DNA from 3 places in the Paeniglutamicibacter cryotolerans genome. Region 3 is predicted to be linked to each of the others. Evidence: riboswitches for the same ligand, from Rfam matches in the RefSeq annotation. Region 3 holds a riboswitch; each other region holds the start of a gene.
What was found. A riboswitch is a leader RNA that binds a small molecule or an ion and turns the genes downstream of it on or off. The one in region 3 is predicted to bind S-adenosylmethionine.

Region 1 (5,385 bases), 690 kb from region 3:
GTCTCAGGTTCATCCGACAGCTGGGGCGGTTTCCCCACAGCCTGCGCCACCGGCAGAGCCCTGTGGAAATAGGTAGGGAACGTTGCCACCATAGACCCCTTTTCTGGCAATCCCAACAGAGTTATGCACAGGGGGTGTGCATAACCTGTGCGTGAGGCGGCGTGTCGTGTGTACAGCCTGGGGAGAACCCTGTGGATTACCAACTTTTTTTATCGAATAAAGTCTTCTGACTAGGTGTTGTATGTATTTTAGGCTGTGGGTAAGAAATACTTTCCCCGACCGTCATGCCACGCTCTTTATCCGAGAACCGTCGAGAATCCAGCTTTTCTGTCAGATTAATTACACTCTTTCCACGCTTACCCACAACTTATCCACAGACACGCCCGACGCGAGCCGCTTTAGCGTGCCCCGCCGGCCTTGCCGAGCCAACTCGGACGCTAGGATACTTCCCTGCATGCCCACCACCAAGACGCTTCCCACGCCCGTGGACCCCCATGAATTCATTGCCGGGGTCGCCCACCCGCAACGCCGGGCAGACGCCCTCGTCCTCATGGAAATGATGGAATCGGTGACCGGGCATCCGGGAACCATGTGGGGCCCGAGCATCATCGGGTCCGATAGCTACCACTATCGCTATGACAGCGGGCATGAGGGCGACGCCGCGATGATCGGTTTTTCCCCGCGGGCCTCGAGCCTCTCGCTCTACGGTCTGACCAATGCGCCACGGGCGCCCGAGCTGCTCGAGAAACTGGGCAAGAGCCGACGCGGGGCCTCCTGCCTGTACGTGAACAAACTCGCCGATGTCGATATTGACGCCCTACGCAAGCTGATGGAACACGGATATCAACACATGAAAAAGGAGCATGGCTCCACGTAAGGGGACGTCTCGTCTCGTAGTTCCCCAGAGGATGAACGCCCGACACGCGCCTTGGGTGTCAGTCATGTTGCGCCTGGCCGCTGCAGAGATGGCGCCAACGTAGTCCTCGCTGCCTTTCTTGCCTTCATTAACCTGAGCCTCCCAGCCGGAGTGCCGGGCGTTGAACCGACTCCCAGCTCAAGGCCGCTACCCGCTGGACAAACGCATTCGCGGTCGTGGCCGTCTGGGCATAGTCGACGTCCGCACGATGGCACCGCCTATGGTGTGGCCAGCAACCGGTCCGGTTAAGGGCCCGACAGCACCTTCGCGCCGCCGCTCTCCCAACTAATTCATGCCCAGGGCCACCTTCACGCTGCAACGTGGCATTCCAGATGCGGCCAACTCGAATGAACTCCACTCCGATCACCTCTCCAGGAGCGTCGCCAAGTGCCGTTTCCCCTGATCCTTCAGGCCTCTTCAAAGATTCCCGGCCACCCTTCGGCGTCCCGATCCCTGGCGAGACGCCAGATGCCGGGTCCGGCGTGGAGATCGGCACGGCGGACTGCGTGGAATCTGTCGCGCTGGCCTGCGGCGGAGACCCGGCGTTGCATCTGGCAAGCAAGAAACCGCTGCCTGCCGCAAAAACTACGGCCCACGACGGCCCCGGGGAACGGGATCGCATCGATGACGCTCCATCGCCCCCCCTCTCGCTTCTGACGGCATGCATCTGCCCCCGTGACACGAACTGAAGTTTCCGTCACGCTACTCCAGAAGAATCCTTGATGACCATGGCACACGCCACAGGGGGCCGTTCAGTCCAAGGTGCCCAGCTCATGCTTGGTCAGAGGATTGCGGAGGGCCGAGCGGTCGATGGACGCGGGGAAGGGCGTTAGCCGCCGCTAGGAGGCCAGGGCCTGCGCTTCCAAACGGCGGAACGCCGAGCCGTGGAAGACCAGTGGGTCGTTGGCCTCCTCCAGCGTGGAGAATCCATGCACCCGCAGCAGCACCACCTGGTGGTCACCGGCCGGGACCTCCTGCTCCACCGAGCAGTCCAGCCACAGGCTGGCGTCCTGCAGGAACAGGGAGCCTTCGTCCGTCGAGTCCAGACGCAGGTCGGCAAAGCGGTCCCCGGCCTTGGAGGCGATCTGGCGGCATGCCAGGTCGTGTCCCGCACCCAGGATCGAGACCCCGATACGGCCAGCCTGACGCACGACCGGCCAGGTCTTGGACGTATTCTGCACCGCGAACATCACCAGCGGTGGATCCATGGAGACGCCGACGGTAAAGGTCGAGGCGATGATGCCTTGCGGTTCTCCATCGATGATGGCGCAGAGCGCGGCAACGCCCGAGGGGTGCTGGGAGAAGGCGTGTCGCAGGGATTCCTGGTCGAGTTCCCGGTTCAGGGACATGGGCGTTTCCTTGTCAGTCGGCCCACCGGATGGAGGGTGCCGAACATGGCCACCCCTTACGGCGTGCGGTACTTGCCGCCGGTTTTCCGGGGGCCGAATCCTCACCTGGAGCACCCCACTACCGTGAGAGGGTTGCCGGCCAACAAGCCAGGGCTGTTCGTTGACGCTCTTGATTCACTACCCACGGTAGGAGAGCCGGCCCACATCAGTCAAAGGCTGTGGCGCATTGTGTCCTCACGCTTCGATCTGCTGGCTTCCCGTTAAAAAAGCGAGACCCCGCAAAAATGCGGGGTCTCACCGGTCTCGGCCGCAAGCGGTCGGGGCCATCGTGCCCAAATACTACTTGGCGGCGACGATCTGCAGGTTGAGGGTCGCAGCGACGTTCTCGTGCAGGCGAACGGTAGCGGTGTAGCTGCCGATCGACTTGATGTGGTCGTTGATCTCGACCTTGCGCTTGTCGACGTTTCCGAGGCCAGCGGCCTCGAATGCCTTCGCGATGTCTTCGGTCTTTACAGTGCCGAAGAGGCGGCCGGTTGCGCCGGCCTTGACGGCGATCTTAACCGACTTGGAGGACAGCGAAGCAGCAAGTGCCTGAGCATCTTCCAGGGAAGCAACGGCCTGAGCTGCACGTGCTGCCTTGATCGACTCCACCTGCTTCTCACCACCCTTGCTCCAGGTGATTGCGAAACCGCGCGGCAGAAGGAAGTTACGTGAGTAACCGTTCTTCACCTCGACGATGTCGCCTGCGGCACCAAGGCCGGTGACTTCGTGGGTCAGAATGAGCTTTGCCATGTTGTTTACCTTCCCTTAGCCGCGGCCAGCGCCGGAGTAAGGAAGCAGAGCAACCTCACGCGCGTTCTTGATGGCCTGTGCAATCTTGCGCTGTTCCTGAACGGAGACACCGGTGACGCGACGGGCACGGATCTTTCCGCGGTCAGAGATGAACTTGCGCAGCAATGCTACGTCCTTGTAGTCGATGACGGTAACGTCAGCGGCCTTCAAGGGGTTGGACTTTGGTTTGGGCTTACGGAGTTCAGCCTTAGCCATCGTGGAGCTCCTTTATCTTGTGGAGCCCGCAGAGGAACTCTGCGGGATGGTGAATATTTTGGTTAGAAGGGCGGTTCGTCGGAACCGGGGTTGCTGCCCCATCCGCCGTTGTTTCCTCCGGCAGGAGCACCCCAGGGATCGGCTGCAGGCGCATTCCAGTTGCCACCGCCGGATCCGCCGGCGTTGCCGCCACCGAAACCAGGGTTGCCGCCGGCGTTGCCGCCACCGAACCCGCCAGCGTTGCCGCCGGCATTTCCGCCGCCGAAGCCTCCGCCGCCACCGCCGGAGCGCTGGGTGCGGGTGACCTTGGCAGATGCGTACCGCAGCGACGGGCCGATTTCATCGACCTCTAGCTCGGTAACGGTACGCTTTTCGCCTTCTTTTGTTTCGTATGAACGCGACTTGAGGCGACCCTGGGCAACGACTCGCATGCCCTTGGTCAACGTCTCAGCGACGTTTTCGGCAGCCTCGCGCCACACCGATGCACGGAGGAACAGCGTGTCGCCGTCCTTCCACTCATTGGACTGGCGGTCGAAGGTCCGCGGGGTCGAAGCAATGGTGAAGTTCGCCACTGCCGACCCGGACGGGGTGAAACGTAGTTCTGGGTCACCGGTGAGATTACCGATAACCGTAATGACGGTCTCGCCTGCCATGGAAGCCTCCTACTGTTCTGTTCTTACAAGGGAACGACGCAGATTACTCTGCGACGACCTTCTGCTCTTCCGGACGGGTGATCTTGGTGCGCAGGATGGTCTCATTGAGGCTCAGCTGGCGATCAAGTTCCGCGGAAGTAGCGGGGGTAGCGGTGAAGTTAACCACTACGTAGATGGCTTCCGACTTCTTCTGAATGTCGTAGGCCAGGCGGCGACGGCCCCAGATGTCAACGTTTTCGATGGTTCCACCATCGTTACGGACAACGTCCAGGAACTTGCCGATGGTCGGTTCAACGGTGCGTTCGTCGACCTCGGGGTCGAGGAGCACCATCAATTCATATGCGCGCATGTGAACCCACCTCCTTTGGGCTAAACGGTCGCGGTAGTTCCGCAACAGGAGGTTCTTTGCGATGGCTGTCCCGGCACGCCCGGATGTGGGCACGACAGAAACAGCCTTGTTCATCCTAACGGATTCCGGGTCCGCCCGGGACCGTCGGGGCCCGATCGCGTGCAGAATCACACCCACCGCACCCACCCCGGGTGATTATTGTGAGATCCGCCGGCCCGCATGACGCCGCGCGGCACCACCCTCGAATGCACGAAAACGAAACATGTGCTGCGGCAAGGCCCTACGCTGGGAATCATGCACGCAGCAGCACTCCCCCGGGCCCTAGGCAGAGCCCTTCTTCCTCGCCACCCGGCCCAGGCCATAGCCCTGGGCTTCGGTACGGCGATCTTGCTCGGGACGACGCTGCTGATGCTGCCGATTTCCAAGGTGGGACCCGGGGGCGCCGATTTCCTGTCAGCGCTTTTCACCGCGACCTCTGCGGTGTGCGTCACCGGGCTGGCGGTCGTCGACACGGCCACCTACTGGACGCCGTTCGGCCAGGTAGCAATCCTGTTGATGATCCAGCTGGGTGGATTCGGCATCATGTCCTTCGCCTCGCTGCTGGCCGTGCTGATGGCCCGCCGGCTGGGGCTGAAGTCCCGAATCTCTGCGGCCACGGAGACCAAGAGCCGCGGTTTCGGTGACGTCCGCTCCGTGTTGCTCGGGGTACTGAAGACCACCATCGTGGTTGAACTCATCGTTGCAGCGCTGCTGGCGCTTCGTTTCGGCTTCGGCTATGGATCCTCACCCTGGCATGCCCTCTGGCAGGGGGTCTTCCACTCGGTGTCCGCCTTCAACAACGCCGGCTTCGCGCTCTTCAGCGACAATCTGATGGGTTTTGTCGGAGATCCGTGGATCTGCCTGCCCATTGCCGCCGCCATCATCGTCGGCGGACTGGGCTTCCCGGTGCTCTTCGAACTGCACCGCCAATACCGCAAGCCGCTGCACTGGACGATGAACACCAAGCTGGTGCTCTCCGGTACCGCGATCCTGCTCACCACGGGGACAGCATTCATCACGGCGCTGGAGTGG
Region 2 (5,385 bases), 380 kb from region 3:
GATGCTCATGCCCAGTGATTGCTGCAGGAAGGAGGCGACGCCGATGGCCACCCGGTGCGGGTTATTCGACAGGCCGACCACGGCCCAGCGTGCGGGCGTGGTCAGCAGCCGGCTGATGGTTTCCCGGTCGTTGAGGTGGCCGCCGGGCAGGTGGTTGTCCATGACCCAACGGTACAGCTCCGGAGCCGTTCGGGCGGCGCCCCGGAACGCTACCGGGAGGCGAGCCGGTTCCGTGTCGTAAATGCCGCACCGCGGTGGGTTTCGGGCAGCTTATCGCCGCGTCCGAACAACTTGTTGCGCAGCGTGCCCGGGGCATATTCGGTGGGGTACGCGCCGCAGGCCTGGAGCTCGGGGATCACGAATTCAACGACGTCCTCGAAGCTGCCCGGGGTCACGGCATAGGCCAGGTTGAAGCCATCGACATCGGTCTCATCCACCCAGGCGATGAGTTCCCGCGCTACCTCTGCCCCGGAACCGACAACACGCGGTCCCATGCCGCCAATGCCCGCCCACGCCGCGATGTCCCGCACCGTCCAGGGGGTTCCATCGTCGCTGCGCAGCTTGCTGAACGACTCGACGGCGGACTTGATCGCGTTTGATTCGACATCACCGATCTCGTCGTCCAGGCCGTAGGCCGACAGGTCGATGCCCAGCCAGCCCGAGAGCAGCACCAGTGCGCCCTCCTCCGAAGCGTAGGACTGGTATTCCTCGTGCTTGGCCGCAGCTAATTCGCTGGTCGCGTCGGTAATGATGGTGAGCATCGTGTAGATGCGCACGTCGTGACGGTCCCGGCCCGTCGCCTGCACCGCATCGCGGATCCTAGCCACCGTCGACTTCAGGATTTCCTTGGTCGGGGCTCCGACGAACACTGCCTCGGCGTTTCCGGCGGCAAAGGCAATGCCTCGCATGGATGCCCCTGCCTGGTAGATCACCGGGGTGCGCTGTGGGCTGGGTTCGGTGATGGCGATGCCGGGAACCTTGAAATACCTGCCTTCGTGGTTGATCGGGTGGACCTTTTCCGGGTTGGTGAACACTCCGGTGGCCGCGTCGCGCACCACCGCATCGTCTTCCCACGAGCCCTCAAGCAGCTTGTAGACGACTTCGAGGTACTCATCCGCGTGGTCGTAGCGTTCATCGTGCTCGAGCAGGTCGTCGTTGCCCATATTGCGCGCCGCCGAGGGCAGGTACCCGGTGACGACGTTCCAGCCCACCCGGCCGCGGGTCAGATGGTCAAGTGTCGCCAACCGGCGGGCAAACGGGTACGGGTGCTCATACGCGGTCCCGGCGGTGACCCCGAAGCCCAGGTTCTCGGTGACCAGGGCCATCGCGGAGACCAGCAAGAAGGGATCGTTGACCGGGGTCTGGGTGCCCTGGCGCAGCGCTGCCGCGGCTGATCCGCCATACACGTCGTAGCTGCCCAGCACGTCGGCGATGAAGATCCCGTCGAACAGTCCACGTTCAAGGGTCTGGGCCAGGTCGGCCCAGTAATGCAAGTCGGTGTAGTCTGCCGAGCGGTCTTGCGGGTGGCGCCACAGCCCGGGTGACTGGTGGCCGACGCAGTTCATGTCGAAGGCGTTGAAGCGGATATGTCGGCGTGCCGGTGAATTGCTCATGGTTCTCCTTTGGTTTCCGCTCCCGGCAATGATTCCCGGGCTGGGCGGATCGACCGCCGTGCGCGATGTGCGGGGCCGATGGCGAGGTGGATGGTGGGTGCGGTGGGTTGAGCCCGCTCAGAACCGGGTGGAAGTGTGGCGGGCGCCGGCATTGCCGACCGAATTCAGCTTGCGTGGAGCCGTGCCGTTGACCTCGTAGTCCCCGACGATGCGCGCCTTGTAGATGGCCGGGTTGTGCGTCGCCACGGTTCGGGCATTGCGCCAGTGCCGGTCCAGGTTGCAGGCGCTTGATGTGGCCGATGCCCCCAACCCGTCAAAAAGCTTCGATGCGGCGCCCAGGACCAGCGGCTGGATCGCCGTCTGGGCGCGGTTGGCCGAGAGCTCGGCGACGGCAAAACGCTCGGCCGCGTTCAGCGCCTCGTCCGCGAGCACCGATTCGAGTTCGGCCACGGCGGCCAGCACCGTGGCGTCCACGGCGAAAGCGGAGGCAGATATCTCACCGATGAGCTGCAGCACCTGGGCATCGTGCCGCGGCACCACACCGCTTCCGGTGCTGAAGGAGCGGGTGCGCACCTGCACCTGCTCGCGGGCATCGCGCAGCACCGCCCGGGTGATGCCGGCCTGCACGGCAAGCAGCACCAACTGGTAGATCGCGGATTCGGGGTGGGCCCCGTCTGCGTCCTGCGGCAGCAGCGAGTCCACCGGAACGGCATCGAAGGACGTGGTCCCGGTGCCGGTGAGCTGCTGGCCGAAGCCATCCCAGTCATCGTAAATCCGCACCCCGGAATGTTGGGTCGACACTACGGCGATGTGCCGGCCCGGGACATCCTCGCGGGAGGCCGCAACCGCCACCCAATCGGCGTAGATGGTGCCGGTGCAGTAGTACTTCTCACCGGTGACCCGCCAGCGGCCGCCGGCTGAAACCAGCCTCGTTGAGAGGGTCCCCAGCGTGTTTCCGCCGCGTTCGGTGTAGGCATTGCCGACGATGTGTCCGTCGGCGAAACGCCCGAACCACGTATCCCGCAGCTCGTCGTCGGGCAGCAGCAGCACCGTTTCGGCGAAGCCGATATGCGAGCGCCACAGGTGGGCGACCTGCGAATCCGCATCGGCCAATTCAATCAGCAGCCGGAACGCATCGGACAGCGAGGCGCCGTGGCCACCCCGGGAGGCCGGAACCCGCAGTGCTCCGAAACGGGCCTTGTTCAGCCATCCCACCTGTTCGAAGGGAAGGGTCCGGGTAGAGTCTCGCTCCCGCGCCCCTTCGGCAATGCGGGCGAAGACCGGGCGGAAGATCGCCGCCAGTTCGTCGTAATGCGAACCGGTGGGAACGCCCGGGGTGAGTTTAATCAGGTGCCGCGCCGGAACCGCATCGCCAAGGTCGTCCAGGTCCACTGCTCCGAAGGTCCCGAGATTGATTTCGGCTGGTACACGTACTGTTTCAGGCGCCAGGGCCATGGTCCACTCTCCATCGGTCTGGCGTGAGCACCTTCCGCCCATTGAATGGGCTGGGGTTGCTGCGGCGTCATCGAGCCAGATCTCTCGGCCGCTCTGGATGGTAATGACACCTGTCTACACGCTTAGGCCTGTCGATGGCGAATGTCCCGCGTCTTTTTTCGTCGTTTTCGTTTCCCGCGCACCCATTGACGTTCTCCGAGTGTTGAGGATAGCTTGATGGGAAGCCAGTGATTGATCCGGTCAGAGACATCTTCCCTTGTCCGCCGGCGCACCACCCCTCAACCCATATAAGCGTTTGAAGGATGTTCACTTGAGTAATGTCGGATTGCTATACGTTGGCGCCGTTCTCTTCATCAACGGCCTCATGCTCATCGGGAAGGTTCCCGGAAAATCAGCCGCGATCATGAACCTGTTCGTCGGTGCCATGCAGACGGTCTTCCCCACCATCATCATTTCCCAAGCCAACGGAGACCCGGCCATTATCTTTGGCGCAGCGGGGCTTTACCTCTTTGGCTTCACCTACCTGTACGTGGGCCTCAATCAGCTGTGCTCACTTCCCGGCGAAGGCCTGGGCTGGTTCTCGCTGTTCGTGGCAGTCTGCGCCATAGTGATCGGCAGCGTCCTGCTGGTGCACTTTGATGACCCCGTTTCCGCCGTGATGTGGTACACCTGGGCGGTTCTCTGGTTCATGTTCTTCCTGCTGCTGGGCTTGAATATGGAAAGCCTGGCCATCACCACCGGCTGGTTCACCCTGATAGTCGCCCACATCACCGCCACGATTCCGGCATTGCTGTTGATCTCCGGCGCGTTCAAATCCACCACGGCCAATGCCTTGTGGATGGCCGCCGCGAGCCTGCTGGCCCTGATCTTCGCCTTCGTCATGGGTCGGCGTGCGGCGCTTAACGCGCCGGCTCCCGCAGCGATGACCCAGGCCGGCTGACCGGGCGTTCAGTCTTTCGACCCATTCGAGTTTCCTTCCACCATTTGTCCGCGCCCACATCAGGAGTGCCCTCCATGCCGTTGTACGAATTCCGCTGCCCCGAAGGCACAGCATTCGAAGCGTCCTTTTCGATGAGCCAGGCCCCCGGGTCGCTGGACTGTCCCGACTGCGGGCAGCAGTCCAGACGCAGGATCAGCGCGCCGAAGCTGTCGATCGCGGGTTCTGCGGAGTTCAAGCTGATCGATTCGACCAAGCGCAGCGCCCACGAACCCGAGGTGGTCTCGAACAGGCTCCCCTCCAGCGGCATGAAGGCACCCGCCCGGTACACCTCCAATCCGCTGCATCAGAAACTTCCGCGGCCCTAGGGCCCGAAGAACAAAAACCAGTACGAGTTCACTTAAGGAGAAATACCATGCCAGAAGTACTTTTTCCGCTCGATTCAGGCAAGAAGTTCGAAGACCAGGAGAAGCTCGGACACAACCGGTGGCACCCGGAGATCCCGCCGGTGGCCACCGTCAAACCCGGCGATTCGTTCCGCGTCGACTGCCGGGAATGGTTTGACGGGGCCATCGTCAACGACGACTCCGCCCAGGACATCCTCGACGCCCCGCTGCTGACGGTCCACAAGCTCTCCGGACCGTTCCGCGTCGAGGGCGCCAAGCCCGGTGACCTGCTGGTAGTGGACATCCTCGATGTGGGTCCGATCCCGCAAGAGGATTCGGGTCCGCTGGCCGGGCAGGGGTGGGGCTACACCGGCATCTTCTCCAAGAACAACGGTGGCAGCTTCCTGGTCGACCAGTTCCCCGACGCCTACAAGGCCATCTGGGACTTCACCGGGCAGGTCGCGACCTCGCGGCACGTGCCGGAGGTCAGGTTCGAGGGCCTCATCCACCCGGGTTTGATGGGCACCGCACCCTCGGCGGAGCTGCTGGCGAAGTGGAACAAGCGCGAGGGTGACTTGATTGCCACCGATCCGCATCGCATGCCCCCGTTGGCGCTGCCGCCGGAGGCGGAGCACGCGGTACTTGGCGGGCTGGACCGCGACCAGTGGGGCCGCGTCGGGTCGGAGGCTGCACGGACCGCTCCGCCGCGGGAGAACGGCGGCAACCAGGACATCAAGAACCTGTCCAAGGGCTCGCGCATCTTCTACCCGGTGTTCGTCGACGGGGCGAACCTGTCGGTCGGAGACCTGCACTTCTCGCAGGGCGACGGTGAGATCACCTTCTGTGGCGCGATCGAGATGGGCGGGTTCATCGACCTGCGCGTTGACATCATCAAGGGCGGCATGGACACCTATGGCGTCAGCGAGAACGCGATCTTCATGCCGGGTCGGGTGGAACCGCAGTTCAGCGAGTGGCTGGCGTTCTCCGGCACCTC
Region 3 (5,385 bases):
GTTCGAGCACTTCGACCCGGAAACCGTCGCCGACTTCACCGAATCCGATATCGAGGCTTTACTGATGGATGCTGGAATCATCAGGAACCGAGCCAAGATCAGGGCCACCATCGCCAACGCGAGGGCCACCCTCGAGCTACGCGGCGATGGCGGGCTCGTCGACTTCGTCTGGGGCTTCCAACCCGGGGATACCCCACGCCCGCGCACCATGGACGAGGTCCCCACCACCTCACCCGAATCACTTGCCCTGTCCAAGGCACTGAAAAAACGCGGTTTCAGCTTTGTTGGGCCCACGACCATGTTCGCCCTCATGGAGGCCATCGGGATCATCGACACCCACCTGCTGGGTAGCCACCGCCGCGGAACCTCGGGTGTCTGGCCGGCATGAGTCGGTTCGCGCTCAAAGTCAACGGCCATCTGGATCCCGGGCACATCCTCTCCGTGCTTGCCGTCCATGCCCTGCCCGGCATGGACATCCAGGACCCGTCGCTGGGCACGCATACCAGTCCCATTGCCCTGGCTTCGGGCCATCACCTAGTCACTCTCGGATTCACCCCCAACGAGGTGCTCGTGGATTGCCCGAGTTCCAATGCAGCCGACAGAAGCGAACTGGGCGCCAGGATCACCGACTGGCTCGACCTGGCCACCGACCTGACTCCTATCCAAGCCCTGCTTGGAGCCGATGCGGTGCTGGCGCCGTTGATTTCGAGCCACCCCTGGCGTCGCCTGACCGGCTACCTTGACGGCTTCGAGGCTGCCTGCGCCACGGTGTTGGGTCAGCATGTGTCGCTGGCGGCGGCACGCACCTTCGGCTCCCGCCTTTTGCAGGCCTTCGGCGAGCAGGGGCCCGGGGGGTCGGTTCCTCTACCCCACGGCGCAACGGCTGACCGAAGCCTCCCCCGGGGAAATTCGAGAGATAGTGGGGCTGACCGGTTCCAGGGCCCGCACACTCCACGCGGTGGCCACCGTCTTCGCCTCCCGGCGTCCGGGGACCGGGCCGAAATGCCCCTTGACCCGATCCGAGCTGCTTACGCTGCCCGGGGTGGGACCATGGACAGCCGACTACTTGCAGACACGGGCCATGGGCGACAAGAACGGACTCGCCGCCGGAGACCTAGTGCTGCGCGGGGCACTGGGTGGGATCACCGAAAGGGCAGCGCGGGATCGCGCTCTGGCATGGTGCCCCTACCGCGCCTATGCGTTGGCACACCTGTCGGTGGCGCTAGACGCCGGCGGACACTGCCGCCCACAGGTAGCGAAAATGCCCGCCGGGACCCCCAGGCCCAATTTATTCTCCGCCGGAACAGCAGGGAACTCCGACTCCAGTCGGGCATGGACGGAATCAGACGACTTCTACGAGTCGGAAGCCGGAAACGCCTCAATCCTTAAGTCCGTCACCGAGGGCGAGGTTCCAGCCACTTGGGGTAACAAGTGCCAGAACGCCACTGGAACCGCCACCAGCACACCGGCCAGGTGCACCGCCAAGGGCGCACTTCCGTCCATCACCGTTGCCGACACCCGCCCACTTTCCGGCGGTTGGACCATCAATGGCAGGGCTTCGGCTTCCAGCTCAGGCACCGGCAGCTTTGCCGGCGGTGCCCTGGGCTGGAGTCCGCATGCCGTCATTTCCTCCGGCATCACCCTCACTACGGGCCCCGCGGTGGAAGCCGTCCGAATCCCGGACCTTGGCACACATGAACGCCGAGGGCAGCGCCACCGTCAGGGCCGGGCTGAGCCTACTCATCCCAACGGGCACCTCCCCCGGGCAGTACGCCTCGACGCTGACGATCACCGTCATCAGCCAGTAGTATTCCGGAACCAGGAAAGCCGGCCCTTTCGAACGGATGGTATCCATTCGAAAGTGCCGACTTTCCGCATGTCATGCCAGAAGTATCAAGGCTCAGGCCTCGGGGAAGATCTTCCCGATGTCCGTCTTCTTTTCGGCCTGGAACGTCTCCTCGGCCCGGCCGAAGGCCCAGTAGGCGGAGAGCGATAGTTCCCGACGATCCACTTGGCGGTCCTCGGTGAAGTAGCCGCGCAGCGACTTCATGACCTCGCGTTCCCCATGGACGAAGACCTTGACGTTTCCTTCCAGCCAATCCCCGGAGCGGATTTCGTCAGCGAGCATCGTGCAATCCGGGGTAAACGGCCCACCTCGGTGGATCCACTGCACAGATACCCCGGCGGGGGCGCCCAGCTCGATCTCGTCGCCGGGCCCCGAAACTTCAATATAGACGCGACCGATCGTCTCGGGTGCCATTGCCTCGATCGCCTCGGCGATGGCGGGAATGGCAGTGTCATCGCCCGCGAGCAGGTGCCAGTCGTAGGACGGGTCCGGCGTGTACATCCCCCCGGGACCGGAGAAACAGAGCAGGTCGCCCAGCTCGGCATTCTGAGCCCACGGACCCGCTATTCCCTGATCCCCGTGCACCACGAAGTCGATCTGCAGCGTTCCAGCCTCCGGATCGACGTGGCGCAACGTATAGGTACGGCGCACTGGGAAGTCCTCCGGAGCCAGCTGCTCGCGAAGCGCATCAAGGTCAAAGGGCGGAACGAGCCCGAGCTCGGGCTTCGCGAAAAGGATCTTGACGTAGCGGTCAGTCGCTGGCTTGTCCCGGAGGTCAGCGAATCCCGGACCACCGAAGGTCAACCGCACCATGTGCTCGCTGAGTTGTTCCCGGGCCAAGACCTCGAGGACCACCTGCGGACGCACGGCCTTGGCCGTTGTTCCAACACTCACGAATGCACGCTCTTTCACTCGGGTGCCACACTGCATTAGGCCACATGGCGATGCCTTAATCCAAGCCGATGCAAGCAGTCGATGCAAACCCGTGAAGCACACAACCGTTGGGGATGTCAGTCCAGCTTGGTTCCGTCCCAGCTGCTCACGACCCAGCCCTTGGACATCGAACCCTCCAGCGCAAGCACCCCGGCGTTGGACAGGGGCGCGGTCCGGATGAAATCCAGCGAGACGTTGCTCGCCATGGCCCGGGTCCAGACCATGAGCATGGCACCGTGACTGACCACGGTGGCCGCGCCCGGATCCTGGGCCTCCAATTCCTCGATCACCGAGGTGAACCGCCGGAGAGCCGCACTGCCTGATTCCCCACCCGGCAGGCGGGCCGCAAGATCCCCGGTGAGCCAACGCATGAACACCGAGTAATAAGCGAGCAGCGATTCCTTGTCGTTACGCATTTCCAGCTCCCCCGCCGCCAGCTCGCGCAACCCGTCACGCTCATTGAGCGCCAGCTTCCTAGTAGTTGCCAGCGGCTCGGCAGTCATCCGGGCCCGGATCAGCGGTGAGGCATAGAGCGAGCCGACCTCCTCGTTCTCCAGCCGATTCACCAGGCCGGCGGCCTGAAGCAGCCCCGTCTCGTCCAACGGTGCCCCCGGCGCCGCAGTATCCAACGCTCCCATGACATTGGAGGGCGTCTGTCCGTGCCTGATCATCAGCAGCTTCATGCCCCATGCTAATCACATTCCGATTTCAGTTAGACTGGTACTGCTTCACGACAAGCGATCATGAACGGGCTCCGACCCGATCGCAGGCCAACCCCACGACTCACGGGTGGCTCGGATGACGAAGCGGCCCGGCGCAAACGCGCCGCGCAAGAGCGATCCGAAAGGACCGGCAATGACCACCGGACACACACTTCCCCACCTTGCCACTCCCTGCGTTTCCTTCGATCCCGGGCACGGGATCAGCCCGGAACGGTTGAGCACTGCCCGGGCCGATGCCGCAGCATGGAAGCTCGCGTTCGTTTCCTGCGGGACTCCGGTAGAACCCATCAACATTCGCACTACCCAGGGTTCCAGCCATTACACGGTCCACGACCCGTTGCCATTGATCGAACTCATCCGGGTCACTGGCGGACTACCCGGCAAGGTCACCTGGAATCCGGAAGCGGGCATCCTCGGCGTCCTGAATAATCCACGGATCCGCGCTGGCTACAGGTACTTCAGCATGACTGCCAGCACCCTGAATTCCTGCACATTGGATCACGAACCGGAGCTGGCCGCCGATTTCGCGTCGGTCATAGGGGCTTTTGGACTGCCCTACTACGAGCGGAACACCGGCTCTTCGGCATAGCGGGCCAGTTCGGCGCGATGCTCGGGGCTCAGCCGCAAGAGCCGCTGGTCGGCAACGGAGAAGAAGGCAAGTGTCGTGGCCGCCTTCACGCAGATACCGCCGTCTACCGGGTCGTGGAATTCATAGCAGATGTCGAAGCTGGCCGGTTTCATCGCGCCAATCCACACATCGACCTGAGCCGGGACATTGCGGTAGTCAAGCGGCTTGAGGTAACGCACGCGGTGCTCGACGACTAGGATCTGGGTACCATCGGGGACAGTGGAAAACAGGTCGACCATCGGATCCATACCCGGCTTACCGGTCCCGCCCGGGACTCCGAAACCGGCAATGCGGGCCTCTTCCATCATCCGCACGAGGTTCACGTTGTTGATGTGCCCATAGGCGTCCATGTCTCCCCAGCGCATGGGTACGGCAACGCGGATCCGTTGGCCTTCCATTTAGTCCGCCCCTATCGTTGTTTCGTTTTCGATGATCCCCAGGCGTTCGAGCTGGGCAGCGATACGCGAGCCATCGGGCTCATAGACCCACGGAACACCGGGGGTCGAATTCAGCAGGCCCAGGGTACGGCCACCGGCAAGCACCGCCTCCGACGGGGTCAGCTGCCGGATCACGATGGCCAGCACATGCCCGGGGTAACGTCGCGCGAACTCGGCATACAAAACGGGATCGTGTTGCCCGTCATCACCGATCAGCAACCATTTAATGCCGGGGAACTCGACGGCTAAACGCCGCAGCTGATCTGCCTTGTGCTGCATGCCGGAGCGGAACCAGCGAACCTCCGTCGGACCCCAGTCGGTCAACAGCAGAGCGCCTTCTGGATACAGGTTGCGCGAGAGGAATCGGGTGAGCGTCTGGGCAACATTCCAGGCCCCGGTGGAAAGGTAGAGCGTTGGCGCTCCGGGACGCGAACGCATCACCCGTTCCATCATCACAGCCATGCCGGGGGTGGCCACACGGGCATGCTCGGAGAGCACGAAGGAATTCCAGGCGGCAAGAAGCGGGCGCGGCAGTGCAGTGACAACCACAGTGTCATCCACGTCGGAGAGCATGCCGAAGTCGGCATGTGAATCGACCATGAAAACCTGGGACGTCACGGGCGCCGACCCCTCGGTGGACAGCGTCACTCGATGCCACCCCGGGGAAAGACTTGCTGCGACGCGGACATCGAGCACTCCTCCACGATCCGCAGCAACGTCATAGCGGCTCCCGCCCACTTCCACGCGGACCTTGCCGCCGGCGACCGGCGGGGAGATGAAGTTGCGCCACCCCCGCACCCCGTCGGCAATGACCTTCGC

Region 1: it holds a riboswitch for S-adenosylmethionine, as region 3 does, so the genes downstream of both, E9229_RS05150 (flavin reductase family protein) here and E9229_RS08310 (hypothetical protein) in region 3, are expected to answer to the same signal.
Region 2: it holds a riboswitch for S-adenosylmethionine, as region 3 does, so the genes downstream of both, E9229_RS06590 (acyl-CoA dehydrogenase family protein) here and E9229_RS08310 (hypothetical protein) in region 3, are expected to answer to the same signal.

The regions. Positions count from the first base shown of each region.
Region 1 is NZ_JACHVS010000001.1:1,074,442-1,079,826, forward strand. It holds gene E9229_RS05145 (DUF1801 domain-containing protein) at 455-877, shown strand; gene E9229_RS05150 (flavin reductase family protein) at 1,756-2,265, opposite strand; SAM riboswitch class IV at 2,329-2,440, opposite strand; gene rplI (50S ribosomal protein L9) at 2,605-3,057, opposite strand; gene rpsR (30S ribosomal protein S18) at 3,073-3,312, opposite strand; gene E9229_RS05165 (single-stranded DNA-binding protein) at 3,375-3,965, opposite strand; gene rpsF (30S ribosomal protein S6) at 4,009-4,314, opposite strand; gene E9229_RS05175 (TrkH family potassium uptake protein) at 4,609-5,385, shown strand, end outside.
Region 2 is NZ_JACHVS010000001.1:1,379,999-1,385,383, reverse strand. It holds gene E9229_RS06600 (CoA-binding protein) at 1-162, opposite strand, end outside; gene E9229_RS06595 (LLM class flavin-dependent oxidoreductase) at 210-1,613, opposite strand; gene E9229_RS06590 (acyl-CoA dehydrogenase family protein) at 1,731-2,906, opposite strand; SAM riboswitch class I at 3,076-3,172, opposite strand; gene E9229_RS06585 (AmiS/UreI family transporter) at 3,379-4,008, shown strand; gene E9229_RS06580 (FmdB family zinc ribbon protein) at 4,083-4,373, shown strand; gene fmdA (formamidase) at 4,421-5,385, shown strand, end outside.
Region 3 is NZ_JACHVS010000001.1:1,764,657-1,770,041, reverse strand. It holds gene E9229_RS19330 (DNA-3-methyladenine glycosylase I) at 1-388, shown strand, start outside; gene E9229_RS20050 (AlkA N-terminal domain-containing protein) at 385-1,389, shown strand; gene E9229_RS08325 (hypothetical protein) at 1,571-1,855, opposite strand; gene E9229_RS08320 (siderophore-interacting protein) at 1,901-2,740, opposite strand; gene E9229_RS08315 (histidine phosphatase family protein) at 2,857-3,462, opposite strand; SAM riboswitch class IV at 3,506-3,621, shown strand; gene E9229_RS08310 (hypothetical protein) at 3,635-4,090, shown strand; gene E9229_RS08305 (acyl-CoA thioesterase) at 4,060-4,527, opposite strand; gene E9229_RS08300 (App1 family protein) at 4,528-5,385, opposite strand, start outside.